Regions from separate parts of the Kitasatospora sp. NPDC028055 genome, predicted to be linked through region 1. Evidence: riboswitches for the same ligand, from Rfam matches in the RefSeq annotation. Region 1 holds a riboswitch; the other holds the start of a gene.

Region 1 (7,234 bases):
CACGACGGCACCTCCTCCAAGGGATTCACGGGGAACACGGACAGCAGGGGAAGCAAGGGGACCACAGGGATCGCGGGGATCACGGGAAGCACGGGGATCGCGGGGACCCCGGGCCGGGGGAACGGAGCCAGAAGGTACGGACGGGTGGCGAGCCGCTGCCCGCCACCCGTCCGTACGGGCTCCGCTCGGCGGCTCAGTGGTTGAGCGCGGTCTGGACGACCTTGATGATGACCATGACCATCGCGATCAGCAGGTAGGCGCGCAGGGCGCCCATGCCGACCTTGCGGGCGGTGGACATCGCCGGCTGGCTCAGCGTCTCCAGCGGGGGCATCCGCCAGTCCTCCCGGCCGGTGCGGTCGATGGGGTCCTCCTTGGTGCCGGTACGGCCGGCGGTGAAGAAGTAGCCCGCGACCAGGACCCCGACCATGCCGCAGCTGCCCATGATCCACAGGATCGCGTCCGAGCTGATGCCCGGCCAGACCACCGACGCGGTGAGGATCAGCGAGAGCATCACCAGGACGCCGACCACCGTGGAGGTGAAGGCGTTGGTCCGGGGCCCGTTGGCCCAGGGGCCGAGCACGGCCCGGTCGTTGCAGAGCAGCAGCAGGAAGACGGTGGCGGAGGGCAGCAGCACCCCGGCCAGCACCTGGACGAACTGGGTGATCAGGCCCTGGGTGTAGCCGTTGGACAGCAGGGTGATCGTCGCGGCGACGGCCACCAGTCCGGCGTAGACGGCGTAGAAGCCCTTGGCGCCCTTGACCCCGCGGTGCAGGGAGTGCTTGATGCCGAAGACGTCGCCGATGGCGTAGGCGGTGGAGAGCGAGACGGCGAAGGCGCCGATGATCGAGGCGTCCAGCAGGGCGATGGCGAACAGCACGCCCGCCAGGTGGCCGGCCTTGTCCTCGATGCCCTTGGCGACGGCGGCCGTGTCGGAGAATTGGCCGAAGCCGTCGGTGCCGGCGAAGGCCGCCGCCGTGAGGCCGATCAGCGCGGCGGCGCCGATGATCACGATCGCGATGCCGATCCACAGGTCGACCTTCTCGTACTTCATGAAACGCGGGGTGATCCGCTTGTCGATGACGTACGACTGCTGGAAGAACAGCTGCCAGGGGGCGACGGTGGTGCCGACGATCGAGATGATGACCATCATGACGGCCGCGAGCTGGCCGGCGCCGCCGGGCATCTGCGGCGTCACGAAGTCGTGGGCCAGCTGCGAGGTCTTGGGGTGGACCATGAAGTAGATCGGGACCAGCAGCAGCGAGCCGACGCAGAGCGTGATGGCGACCCGCTCGAAGCGCTGGAAGGAGCCGGTGAAGGCCGAGGCGATGATGATCGCCGCCGCCAGGACGACGGAGAGGACCTTGGGCAGGCCCAGGTACCCGGCCGCCATGGTGACGCCGATGAACTCGGTGACCAGGGTGAGGGCGTTGAGCAGGAAGAGGTCGATGACGCTGAACGCGCCCCAGAACTTGCCGAACCGCTCCAGGATCAGCCGGGCGTGGCCGACGCCGGTGACCGCGCCCAGGCGCAGCACCATCTCCTGGTTGACGTACAGCACCGGGACGAGCAGGAGCAGCGTCCACAGCAGCTGGGTGCCGTAGTTCTGGCCGGCCTGGCCGTAGGTGGAGAAGGCGCCGGCGTCGTTGTCGCCGACCATCACGATCAGGCCGGGGCCGACGATCGCCAGCAGGGTCTTGAGCCGGGCGGAGAGTCCGTGGCGGGGGGTGGTGTCGTCGAGCCGGATGGTGCCGAGCGCGCCCTTGATGTCGCCGACGTGGGCGTCGTCCAGCACGGCGGACTTGGCGGGCGCGACGGGCGCTGCGGGGGCGGTGGGGACTGTGGCGGCGGTGGGGACCTTCGGGTCCAGCATCACGTTGGTCATGGCGGGGCCTCCCTCCCCCTACCTTGAGGGGGCGTCAGGGGGCACGCAGCGGCAAGCCTCCCTGCGGGCGCACGGCATCCACGGCCGTACGGCGACGCTGAGCGGCGGCGGCCGTGCGGGCACGATGATGCTGACGACGCGTCAGTCGACCTGCGTCCGGGCATGGTTGAGCGCAGGACGAAGCGTCGGGTGAACGCGCAGGGAAGGTTGTTACCGCGTGCCGGAGGTGTTCGAGAGCATGCGGAGGTAGGGGCTACTGTGGCCCGGACTATCGCAGTCCATGTCTCTCGCCTCCTCCCGGTCGGGGGCGCACCGTCTGTGCGCCGCATCACGACACGGCAAGGAGCACACCGGTCTTCGACGACCGGTACACCCCAACTCGTCAGAGCTTTGGCACTCCACGGCGTGTCCAGCCGGATCGGCCGGAAGCCACTTGGGGTCAACCCTTAACTCGGGAAGACCTGTCCTGAACCTGGGCGTCTCTCGACGTCGTCGGGTCAGTGGCCTGTGTCCGTGAAGACGCCTCACCGAACGAGGTGCCTTTTCAAACCTCCCAAAGCATAGACCCGGCACGGCGACCCCGAGTCACCTTTTCGGCTGATCTTCGACAGCTTTGTAGAACCTTGACCAAACCTGCGGCGACTTGCTCATCCCCCACCGGCATATATAGTTCACCGACATATGCAGCTGAACAGCTCACGAGGGGGAACCATGTCCCACATCGATCCGAGCCGACCCGCGCCCGTCCTGCAGCTGGCCGGGGTCTCCCGGGTGCACGGCCGCGGCGCCGCCGAGGTGCACGCCCTGCGCGAGGTCGACCTGACCGTCCACGCCGGCGAGTTCGTCGCCGTGATGGGGCCCTCCGGCTCAGGCAAGTCGACCCTGCTCACCCTGGCCGGCGGGCTGGACCTGCCCAGCGGCGGCGAGGTGCTGGTCGAGGGCGTGACCCTCGGCGGCCTCAGCCGGGGCAAGCTCGCCGACCTGCGGCGGCGCTCCGTCGGCTACGTCTTCCAGGACTACAACCTGATCCCGGCGCTCACCGCCGCCGAGAACATCGCCCTGCCGCGCGAACTCGACGGCGTCTCCGGACGCACCGCCCGCCGGGAGGCCCTCGCCGCCCTGGAGGAACTGGGCATCGGCGAGCTGGCCGACCGCTTCCCCGACGACATGTCCGGCGGCCAGCAGCAGCGCGTCGCCATCGCCCGCGCCCTGATCGGCGAACGCCGCCTCGTCCTCGCCGACGAACCCACGGGGGCGCTCGACTCCGCCACCGGCGACGCCGTGCTCGCCGTGCTGCGCGCCCGCTGCGACGCCGGGGCGGCCGCCATGATGGTCACCCACGAGGCCTCGCACGCCAGTTGGGCCGACCGGGTGGTCCACCTGCGGGACGGTGCGGTCGCCTCGGAGAGCGTCGGACGCCGCTCCGGCAGCTGCCAGGCCGCCGTCCACCGCGACCACTCCTTCGGCTCCTTCGGCGAGGTGGCCCGATGAAGTTGGGAGCGTGGAAGCTCGCGCTGCGGATCGCCCGGCGCGACGCCCTGCGGGCCAAGGGGCGCAGCGCCCTGATCGTGGCCATGATCGCGCTGCCCGTGCTCGGCGTCACCGGCGCCGACGTGGTCCACCGCAGCGGCCAACTGTCCCCCGCCGAGCGGGTCGAGCGGGTGGTGGGCGGCGCGGACGCGCTGGTCACCGCGGTCAGCCCGGGCCAGACCGTCGAACAGGCCCCGATCGCCGAGGACGGCGCGTTCGCCGTCCAGCCGCGGCCCGGGCAACAGCCCACGCCCGAGCAGCTCAAGGGCGCGAGCACCGACCCGACCGCCCTGGTCGGCTCGCTGCTGCCGCCCGGCAGCGCGCTCACCCCGGTCCGGACCGGCCCGGAGACCGGCGCGAGCTCACCCGAGGGCCTGGTCCGCACCCTCACCGCCGAGGCCGACCTGGGCGACCCGGTCTGGCGCGGCCGGGTCGACCTAGTCAAGGGCCGCGCACCCGGCGCACCGCACGAACTCGCCGTCACCCAGGCCTTCCTGGACCACTCCGGGCTCCGGCTCGGCAGCGACACCACCGTCCAGGGACTGGAGCGGACCACCTTCCGCATCACCGGCCTGGTGGAGTACCCGGACGACCTCAACCGGGTCGAACTCATCGCCCGGCCCGGCGAGTTGCTCGACCAGCTGGCCGCCGCGGCGGAACCCGGACAGCCCGCCCCCGGGCAGGGCCGCACCAACCACAGCTCCTGGCTGGTGCACCTTCCGGGCGGGGCGACCCTGGACTGGGCCACCGTCCAGTCGTTCAACGCCCACGGCTACACCCTCACCGCACGCGCCGTCGCGCTCGACCCACCGCCGTACGGCGCCGTCCCCTACTACCGGGACTCCACCGTCTACCGCGACCCCGCCGGCGGCAACAGCACCAAGGTCGTGGTCGCCACCGTCACCGGCATGGGGCTGCTGGAGGTCGCCCTGCTCGCCGGCCCCGCCTTCGCGGTCGGCGCCCGCCGCTCCCGCCGCCAGCTCGCACTGCTCGGCGCCGCGGGCGGCCGGCGCACCCACATCGGCGCGGTGGTGCTCGGCGGCGGCCTGGTGCTCGGCCTGGCCGGGGCGGCCCTCGGTGTGGCGGTCGGCACCGGACTGGTCGCCGCGCTGCGGTCGGTGATCGAGGAGGTCGGCGGCGCCCGCTTCGGCCACTTCGCCCTCCCCCCGGTGGACCTGCTGGCCATCGGCGGGATCGGCGTGGTCACCGCCCTACTCGCGGCCGCACTGCCGGCCTGGCAGGCCGCCCGGCGCAGCGTCACCGCCGGCCTCACCGGGCGGGACACCGTCCGGTCACCCAACCGCCTGGTCACCGTGCTCGGCGTGGCGCTGCTCCTCGGCGGCGGCGCGATCGCGATGTACGGCGCGGGCGCCGTCCAGCACGGCTCGCCCGTGGTCAGCACCTACGACGCCCGCACCCTCACCGTGCTGGTCGGCTCGGTCTGCGCCGAACTCGGGCTGCTCGCCTGCACACCCGTCCTGGTCGCCCTGTTCGGCCGGCTCGCGGGGCGGCTGCCGCTCGGCCCCCGGCTGGCGCTGCGCGACTCCGCCCGCAACCGCTCGCGCACCGCACCGGCCGTCGCCGCGGTGATGGCCGCCGTGGCCGGAGCCGTCGCCATCGGGGTGTACAGCACGAGCACGGACGCCGAGAACCGGCGCGACTACCGGCCGGAGGCCCCGTACGGCGCCGTCCAGCTGATCAGCCACCGGGAGGGCCCGGAGTCCGCCCAGCTGCTGGCCGAGGTGGAGAAGCAGCTCTCCGGGCTCGGCCCGCGCGCCGAAGTCGGCCAGGCCCTCTACAAGTTCTGCGACAACTGCTCCAGCACCGTCACCCTCAAGGGCCCGGTGGAGCTGCGCCGGCTCGCGGCGATCCCGCACCTCGCCACCGGGGACGCCACCGTGCTGCACAACCTGTTCGACGTCCGGGACCAGGCGGCCGAGCAGGCGCTGGCCGCCGGGAAGCTGCTGGTCTTCGACCGGTCGCTGATCGGCGCCGACGGCAAGGCCGTGCTGCTGCTGCGCGGGGGCGGCGGCGCCCCACTGCAGCCCGGGCAGGTCCCCAAGCCCGACCTCCAGGAAGTCCCGGTGGACGCGGTGCTGGTCGACGACCCGGACGCCGCCCGCTACGCCCAGGGCCTGCTGCCGACCACGGCGCTGAGCAGGCTCGGCCTCGCCTCGGCACCCCAGGGCGCCGTCTGGCGACCGGCCACCCCGCCCGACCGCAAGGCCCAGCAGCGGGCCGCGGCCGCCGCCGCCCGGCTGGACCACTATGCCGAGCTGGACGTCGAGCGCGGCTACCAGCCCAAGAGCGACGCGCTCACCCTCGCCCTCAGCGGCTTCGCCGGACTGGTCGTGCTCGGCGCGGCCGGGATCGCCACCGGGCTCGCGGCCGCCGACTCCCGGCAGGACCAGGCCACCCTGGCCGCGGTCGGCGCACCGCCGCGGATCCGCCGGACCATGGCGGGCCTGCAGTGCGCACTGATCGCGCTGCTCGGGGCGCTGCTCGGGGCGGCGAACGGCTTCGTCCCGGCGGTGGGGCTGTTGAAGTCCCGGGCCAGCGGGTTCGGTTCGAAGCCGATGCTGCTCACCGCGCCCTGGGGGGAACTGCTGCTGGTGGTCCTGGTGCTGCCGGTGGTGGCCGGGCTGCTCGCGGCGCTGTTCACCCGTTCCAGGGTGCCGCTGGGGCGGCGGCTGTCCTGAGTCGTCCAGTCCGTGGGCGCCCGCTCCCCTCACCCGGGGGCGGGCGCCCGGTGCGTTACGTAGCATGGGCCGCGTTCCAGCGGGCGAAGGGCGCCGGCGGTCGGTGCGGCGAGGGAGACGAGGGCGGTGCTACGGGGTTTCGGCGATCTCGAGGCCGAGATCATGGACCGGTTGTGGGCCTGGGGCCGTCCGGCCACGGTGCGCGAGGTGGTCGACGACCTCCAGCAGCAGCGCCCGGTCGCGTACACCACCGTGACCACCGTCGCCGACATCCTGCACACCAAGGGCTGGCTGCGCCGGGACAAGGTCGGCCGCGCCTGGGTGTACGAGCCGACCTGCACCCGGGAGGCGTACACCGCCCAGCTGATGCACCAGGCCCTGGAGACCACCACGGACCGGGCCGGCGCCCTGCTGCAGTTCGTCGACCGGATCAGCGGGGACGAGGCGTCCGCACTGCTCGCCGCCCTCGAACAGGTGAAGGCCCGGGACGCCGAGTGACGCTCGCCCTGCTCGGCCTCTACCTGGCCGCGACCGGCGTGCTGCTCCCCCGCCGCCTGGCCGGCTCGGCCCGGCTCCAGGCCCGGCTCCAGACCCGCCCGCTGCTCGGCGTCGCGCTGTGGCTGGCACTGATGGCCTCCTTCACCGTCGCCCTGGTGCTCGCGGCGCACCACGCGTTCGAGCCCGCCACGCACGAGCCGGCCGGGCTGATCGGCCTGTTCCCGCACCTCGAACCGACCGGGCCGGTCCTGCCGCACACCCACGACTGGTGGCTGCTCGCCGCCACCGGGGCCCTGCTCACTGGGCCGGCGGCCGCCGTCGGCGTCCGGACCGGGCGGGCCCGGCGGCGGCACCGGGCGGTGCTGGACGTGGTCGCCGTACGGGACCGGCGCTGGGGTGCCCTGGTGCTGGAGCACGCCCACCCGACGGTCTACTGCCTGCCCGGCCGGCGCTCCCGGGTGGTGCTGTCCCGCGGGGCGCTGCGGCTGCTGGACGAGCGGCAGCTGGCCGCGGCCGTCGCCCACGAGCACGGGCACATCCGCGGCCGCCACCACCTCCTCCGCCTGCCCGTCGACACCTTCGCGCTGCTGCTGGGCCCCCTGCCACTGGCCCGGCTGGGGCGCTC
Region 2 (7,234 bases), on a different contig from region 1:
CGCCGCCGGCTGGGGCGCGGCGAAGAGCGTCACCCGCTTCCTGGCCCGCGAGGGGGCGTACCTGGACGGCCCGCGCGCGGTCATGCGGATGAACCACGAGAACACCGGCTTCGACTGCCCGGGCTGCGCCTGGCCGGACGACACCAAGGGCCTGCACCTGGACATCTGCGAGAACGGCATCAAGCACGTCACCTGGGAGATGACCCGCAAGCAAGTCGGCCGGGAGTTCTTCGCCGCGCACTCGGTGACCGAGCTGTCCGAGTGGAGCGACTTCGCCCTGGAGGACCAGGGCCGGCTCACCGAGCCGATGGTCTACGACCCGAACACCGACCACTACGTGCCGATCGGCTGGAAGGACGCGTTCGCCCTGGTCGGCCGCACCCTGCGAGGGCTGGACGACCCGAACCGGGCGGCGTTCTACACCTCCGGCCGGCTCGGCAACGAGGCGACCTTCCTGTACCAGCTGATGGCCCGCGAGCTGGGCACCAACAACCTCCCCGACTGCTCCAACATGTGCCACGAGGCCAGCGGACGGGCCCTCCAGGCGGCACTGGGCACCGGAAAGGGGACGGTCGACCTCAAGGACTGGGAGGTCACCGACGCGCTGTTCATCCTGGGCGTCAACGCGGCCTCCAACGCGCCCCGGATGCTCACCTCGCTCGCCGAGGCCTTCAAGCGCGGCGCGCAGATCGTGCACGTCAACCCGCTGGTCGAGGCGGCGGCGACCCGGACGATCATCCCGCACGACTTCACCGACATGGCGCTGAACCGGGCGACCCGCACCAGCACGCTCAACCTCCAGCCGCGGATCGGCGGCGACATGGCGCTGCTGCGCGGCATGGCGAAGGCGCTCCTGGAGCAGTCGGCGGCCGACGACGGGGCGTTGGACCGGCTGTTCATCGAGCGGCACACCAGCGGGTTCGCGGACTACCGGCGCGTCTGCGAGGAGACGCCCTGGGCGGAGCTGGAGCGCCAGAGCGGGCTGGCCCGGGCGGAGATCCTCAAGGCGGCGCGGGTCTACCGCGAGGCGGACCGCTCGATCTTCAGCTGGTGCCTGGGCGTCACCCAGCACGAGCACGGGGTGGACACCGTGCGGGAGATCGTCAACCTGCTGCTGCTGCGCGGCAACCTGGGCCGGGAGGGGGCCGGGCCCTCGCCGGTGCGCGGGCACAGCAACGTCCAGGGCAACCGCACCTGCGGGATCGACCACCGGCCGTCCGACGCCTTCCTGGACCGGCTCGGCGCGGTCTGCCGGATCGACCCGCCGCGCGCCCACGGCCTGGACACGGTCGGGACGATCGAGGCGATGCGGCGCGGCGAGGTGACCGTCTTCGTCGGCATGGGCGGCAACTTCGCGCTCGCCGCCCCGGACTCCCCCTACACGTACCAGGCCCTGCGCGCCTGCGAGTTGACCGTCCAGGTGAGCACCAAGCTGAACCGCAGCCACCTGGTGCACGGCCGCCGGGCGCTGATCCTGCCGTGCCTGGGGCGGACCGAGAAGGACCACCAGCGCGCCGGGGTGCAGTCCACCTCGGTCGAGGACTCGATGAGCATGGTGCACCTGTCGGTCGGCATGAAGCGCCCGGCCTCGCCGCACCTGCTCTCCGAGCCCGCGATCGTCGCCGGGATGGCCCGCGCGGCCCTGCCGGACAGCCCCACCCCGTGGGAGTGGTACATCGAGGACTACGACCGGATCCGCGACACCATGGCCGAAGTGCTGGACGGCTTCGAGGACTTCAACCGCCGGGTGCGGCTGCCGCTGGGCTTCCGGATCAAGCAGCCCGCCCGCGAGCTGGTCTTCCTCACCCCCTCCGGCAAGGCCGAGTTCTCCGCCGCCGCGCTGCCCGACGTCGTCCCCGCGCCGGGCACCCTGGCGCTCGGCACGATGCGCTCGCACGACCAGTGGAACACCACCATCTACTCGGACAACGACCGCTACCGGGGCGTGAAGAACCTGCGCACCCTGGTCTTCCTCAACCCGGACGACATGCGCGAGCGCGGCATCGCCGAGTTCGACCCGGTGGACATCACCAGCACCGCCCGGGACGGCTCCACCCGCTCGGTGCACGGCTACCTGGCCGTCCCGTACGACATCCCGCGCGGCTGCGCGGCCGGCTACATGCCGGAGCTGAACGTGCTGTGCGCGATCGGCGACCACAGCACCCAGAGCGACCAGCCGATCATGAAGCACCTCAAGGTGACCGTCACCAGGGCCTGACCGTCACCAGGGCCCGACCGTCACCAGGCCCGAGGAGTGGCTACTCCGAGGGCTGGGGCGTCCAGCGGTGCAGGCCCTTGCGGTCGTAGTAGCGGGTCATCCCGAAGCCGAAGGCCAGGGCCAGCGCCGCCCCGACGGCGATCATGACCCAGCCGCGGGCCAGCCCGGCGTCCGAGCGGGCGTCGAAGAAGAGGATCGCCCGGATGCCGTCGCTCAGCTGCCGCATCGGCTCGAAGACGGCCAGGAAGCGGTAGAAGCCGGGCACCGCCTGGAGCGGGACGGTCGCCCCGGAGGACGGCAGGGCGAGCGCGATGAACACGAACATGGACACCAGCTGCCCGATCCCGCCGAAGGCGGCGTTGATCGCCTGCACGCCGAGGCCGACGGCGAGGCTGGCGCAGTAGGCGAACACCCAGAGCAGCGCCTGGTGCGGGGCGTCCATGCCGAGGATCCCGACCGCGCAGAGCAGCACCAGGGAGGTGGTGACCAGCATGATCCCGGCGGTCATCAGCATCTTGAGCAGCAGGGTCTGGGTGCGGCTGATCGGGACGGTCGGGCGGCGGGTGTGCCAGGGGCCGATCTCGCTGTCGCTGTAGCCGAGCGCGGTGTCGACGCCGTTGTGGATGATGTTGCCGCCGATGAAGCCGGTCAGCACGGCGAGCAGGGTGAAGTAGAAGGCGCTCAGCCCGAGGCCGCTGTGGCTGCCGATCGGGTGGCCGACCACGGTGGTGACGGCGAACGGGTCGGCGAGCAGCAGCCGAGCGGTGGCGCCGGTGTCCGGGCCCTGGGTGCCCGGGCCGCCCTGGGCCGGTACGGCGGCCAGCAGCCGCTGCCCGGCCGCGACCGAGGCCTGGTGGGCGGCGTTCTGGGCGATCTGGGCGGCGATCGAGGAGCCGAGGCTGCCCAGGCCGGGGTTGGTGAGGACGGTGAGGGTGGGCCGGTGGGTGGCCCCGCCGGTGGCGAGCGCGGTGACGGTGGCGGTGAAGTCGGCGGGGACGAGCAGCACGCCGTAGACCTTGCCGGCGGCGAGCAGGTCGCGGGCGCCCGCGTCGTCGGTCTGGCGCCAGTGGACGGTGTCGTCCGGGGTCCCGGCCACCACGGCGCGGGCCAGCTGGGTGCCGAGGTTGACCGGCTGGCCGGGCGGGGGCGGGGCCTGGTCGGCGTTCACCAGGGCGATCGGCAGCCGGTGCAGGTGACCGCTCGGGTTGACGATGCCGCCCAGGTAGAGCAGCGAGAGCAGTGCGGCCACCAGGGCGCACAGCACACCGGGGAAGAGCCAGAGCTTCGGGCGCCGGGCGAGCGCCAGCGCCCTCGCTCGCCGGGGAGCCCCCGGAGGTCCTGCGGTCTGGGAGCCTGCGGTCGCCATGCCACCCCTCAGCTGCGTGTGCGGGTACGGATCCGGCGGGAAGTCGTTCCGTCGTCACGTCGCGCCCAAACCCGCGTCACCCGGACGGCTGTCACGCCTCGCTAAAGGTAAAGGTTCTACCAAGTACGCAAGTATCGCGCTCTCGCCGGTCTATGCTTCTGGAGGTTTGAAGAAGGCACCTCGTTCGGTGAGGCTTCTTCACGGACACAGGCCACTGATCCGACGACGTCGAGAGACGCCCAGGGCTAGGACAGATCTTCCCGACCTAAGGGTTGATCCGAAGTGGCTTCCGGCCCGGGCGGGTCGGACACGCCGTGGAGTGCCAAAGCTCTGACGAGTTGGGGTGAACCGGTGGCCGTTCCGCGCGCCGGCGAACTCCTTGCCGCGTCGATGACACGCACCACGGGGTGCGCCGACCGGGAGGAGGCGAGAGACATGGATTGCAGTAGTCCGGGCCACAGTAGCCCCCGCCCCCGCCTGTCCTCGTACACCTCCGGCATGCGGTAACAACCTTCCCTGCGCGCACATCAGACGGTGCGTCAGCACTGCGTCCGACGACACGTCCGCACTGCTCACCCCCGCCCGCGGCTTCGCCGTGCCCGCCCGCAGGACTTTCGCTGCTGCGCGCCCCCATCACCCCGCCCGCCCCGGGGTCCACGGGAGGAACGTCATGACCACCAACGCCACACTCAACTCCAAAGTCCCGCAGCCGCGTTCGGCCGTGCTGGACGACTTCCCGATGGAGCAGGTCCGCCCGCTCCTGCTCGGCCCCGACGCCCCCGGCCTCAACCGGCTCTACACCGCCTGGGTGTTCGCCACCCACGGGCACGACCCCCAGTGGATCGCCGACCACCTCGGCCTGCCCACCCCGACCGCCCGGCTGCTGGTCACCGCGGCCCGGCAGCAGACCCGATAGGAGGCCGCAGTGATCACGGCCCTCGACCACGTCCAGCTCTCCGCGCCGCCCGGCAGCGAGGCCCTGCTACGCGCCTTCCACGGCGACGTCCTGCCGATGGCCGAGATCCCCGAGCCCCAGCCGCTGACCGGCCGCGGCGGCTGCTGGTTCGCCGCCGACGGCGGCCGGGTCCGGCGCTACCTCGGCATCGAGGAGCGGGCCGCCTGAGCGGCGGGCCGGGCGCGGGTTCATTTGCGTACGGACGTCAGTAGGGAGCAGACTGCCCGGGTTTGCGCGCCGGAGGTCCCCGCCATGTCCTTCCCGTCCCTCCCGAAGTCCGCCCCGGGCCCGTCCCGGGGCCCACTGCCGCCCCGGACGAGCCGCCTGGCCCGGGCGGGCTGGGCGGACGTGGTCGTGGCCGCCGCCGTCCTGGTCCTGCTCTACCTCGCCCTGCGGGTCGGACAGGGCACCACCGTACGGTTCTCCACCGCGCGCGACGCCGCCGTGGACACCGACCCGGCCCGGCTGCCCTACGACGCGGCGCGCTCGCTGCTGCGGATGTTCGCCGCGCTGGTCCTCTCGATCGGCTTCACCTTCGGCTACGCCTACGCCGCCGCCCGCAGCCGCCGGCTGGAACGGGTGCTGATCCCCGCGCTGGACATCCTCCAGTCGGTGCCGGTGCTCGCCTTCCTGACCGTGGCCGTCACCGGCTTCCTCGCCCTGTTCCCCGGCTCCGAACTCGGCCTGGAGTGCGCGGCCGTGTTCGCCATCTTCACGTCCCAGGCGTGGAACATGACCTTCGGCTTCTACCACTCGCTGGTCTCGCTGCCGCGCGAACTCGACGAGCTGTCCCGCTCCTTCCGGTTCAGCCGGTGGATGCGCTTCTGGAAGGTCGAACTGCCCTCCGGCATGATCGGCCTGGTCTGGAACGGCATGCTCAGCTTCGGCGGCGGCTGGTTCTTCCTGGTCGCCTCCGAGGCGATCAGCGTCGACAACCAGCGCTATGCCCTGCCCGGGGTCGGCTCCTACGCGGGCGCCGCCATCGCCGCCGGCGACCTCGGCCGGGTCGGCTGGGCTATCGCCACCATGGCCGTCCTGGTCCTCGGCGTGAACTTCCTGTTCTGGCGGCCGCTCACCGCCTGGGCCGAACGCTTCAAGAACGAGCAGTCCGAGGCCACCGAGGTGCAGCGCTCCGTCGTACTCGCCCTGCTGCGCCGCTCCCGGCTGCCCGGCCTGCTCGGCCGGGTGCTGCGCCCCCTCGGCCGGGCCCTGAACCGGGCCGGACGGGTCTTCGGCACCGACGACCGGCCGCTCGCCGTCAGCCGCGCCCGGCAGCGCACCGGCGACCTCCTGTTCGCCGTCGTCTCCGGCGGCATCGTGCTCTGGGGCCTGGTCGACCTCGGCCGCTACCTCGCCGGAACCACCGGCCTCGGCGTCTTCGGCGAACCCCTGCTGCTCGGCCTCGCCACCCTGGCCCGGGTCGTGGTGCTGGTCGCGGTCGCCACCGTCGTCTGGGTGCCGATCGGCGTGCGGATCGGCTTCTCCCCCCGGCTGACCAGGATCGCCCAGCCCCTGGTCCAGGTGCTCGCCAGCTTCCCCGCCAACTTCCTGTTCCCGCTGGTGGTCTGGCTGCTGCTGCGCACCGGCCTGTCGATCGACCTCGGCGGCGTGCTGCTGATGGCCCTCGGCGCCCAGTGGTACATCCTGTTCAACGCCATCGCCGGTGCCATGGCCATCCCCAGCGACCTGCGCGAGGCCATGGACAACCTCGGCGTGCGCGGCCTCCAGCGCTGGCGGCGGCTGATCGCCCCCGGGATCTTCCCGGCGTACGTCACCGGCGGCATCACCGCCTCCGGCGGTGCCTGGAACGCCTCCATCGTCTCCGAGGTGGTCGCCTTCGGCGGCACCACCCTCACCGCCACCGGCCTCGGCGCGTACATCGCCCGCGCCACCGAACGCGGCGACCACCCGCACCTGCTCGCCGGGGTCGCGGTGATGAGCCTGTACGTCGTCGCCCTCAACCGCCTGGTCTGGCGCCGGTTGTACCGGCTGGCCGAGCGCCGTTACTCGCTCCAGTGAGGTTTCCCCCGATGCGCTTCCCGTTCTCCTCCCGCCCCGCCCCCGCCCCGGCGGTCGCCGTCGCCCGGCCCGCCGTGGCCCAGCCCGCCGTGGCGGACGGCGCGACCCTGCTGGAGGCCGTCGGCCTCACCAAGTCCTACGCCGGCGCCGACGGCGAACTCCCGGTACTCTCCGGGATCGACCTCACCGTCCGGGCCGGCGAGATCGTCGCCCTGCTCGGCCGCTCCGGCTCCGGCAAGTCCACCCTGCTGCGCTGCCTGGCCGGCCTGCTGCCGCCCAGCTCCGGCACCGTCCGCTACCGCGGCACCCCCCTCACCGGCGCCAACCCCGGCACCGCGCTCGTCTTCCAGACCTTCGCCCTGCTGCCCTGGCTGACCGTCCGGCAGAACGTCGAACTCGGCCTGGAGGCCCGTGGGGTGCCCCCGCGCGAGCGCGCCCGGGCCGCCGACCAGGCCATCGACCTGATCGGCCTGACCGGCTTCGAGAACGCCTATCCCAAGGAGCTCTCCGGCGGCATGCGCCAACGCGTCGGCTTCGCCCGGGCGCTGGTCGTCGAACCCGACGTGCTGATGATGGACGAACCGTTCTCCGCGCTCGACGTGCTCACCGCCGAGAACCTGCGCGGCGAACTCATGGAGCTGTGGGACTCCGGACAGTTCCCCACCCGCGCCGTCGT

The links. A riboswitch is a leader RNA that binds a small molecule or an ion and turns the genes downstream of it on or off. The one in region 1 is predicted to bind magnesium.
Region 2: linked by a shared signal. The riboswitch ahead of AB0F71_RS32015 (hypothetical protein) and the one ahead of AB0F71_RS26165 (NRAMP family divalent metal transporter) in region 1 are both predicted to bind magnesium.

The regions. Positions count from the first base shown of each region.
Region 1 covers NZ_JBEZXE010000030.1:82,227-89,460, reverse strand. The annotation lists gene AB0F71_RS26170 (MgtC/SapB family protein) at 1-3, opposite strand, end outside; gene AB0F71_RS26165 (NRAMP family divalent metal transporter) at 194-1,882, opposite strand; M-box (ykoK) riboswitch at 2,249-2,425, opposite strand; gene AB0F71_RS26160 (ABC transporter ATP-binding protein) at 2,594-3,373, shown strand; gene AB0F71_RS26155 (FtsX-like permease family protein) at 3,370-6,111, shown strand; gene AB0F71_RS26150 (BlaI/MecI/CopY family transcriptional regulator) at 6,238-6,609, shown strand; gene AB0F71_RS26145 (M56 family metallopeptidase) at 6,606-7,234, shown strand, end outside.
Region 2 covers NZ_JBEZXE010000045.1:9,289-16,522, reverse strand. The annotation lists gene AB0F71_RS32025 (FdhF/YdeP family oxidoreductase) at 1-2,218, shown strand, start outside; gene AB0F71_RS32020 (DUF3533 domain-containing protein) at 2,259-3,584, opposite strand; M-box (ykoK) riboswitch at 3,757-3,934, shown strand; gene AB0F71_RS32015 (hypothetical protein) at 4,255-4,500, shown strand; partial or broken gene AB0F71_RS32010 (glyoxalase) at 4,510-4,695, shown strand; gene AB0F71_RS32005 (ABC transporter permease subunit) at 4,792-6,558, shown strand; gene AB0F71_RS32000 (nitrate/sulfonate/bicarbonate ABC transporter ATP-binding protein) at 6,570-7,234, shown strand, end outside.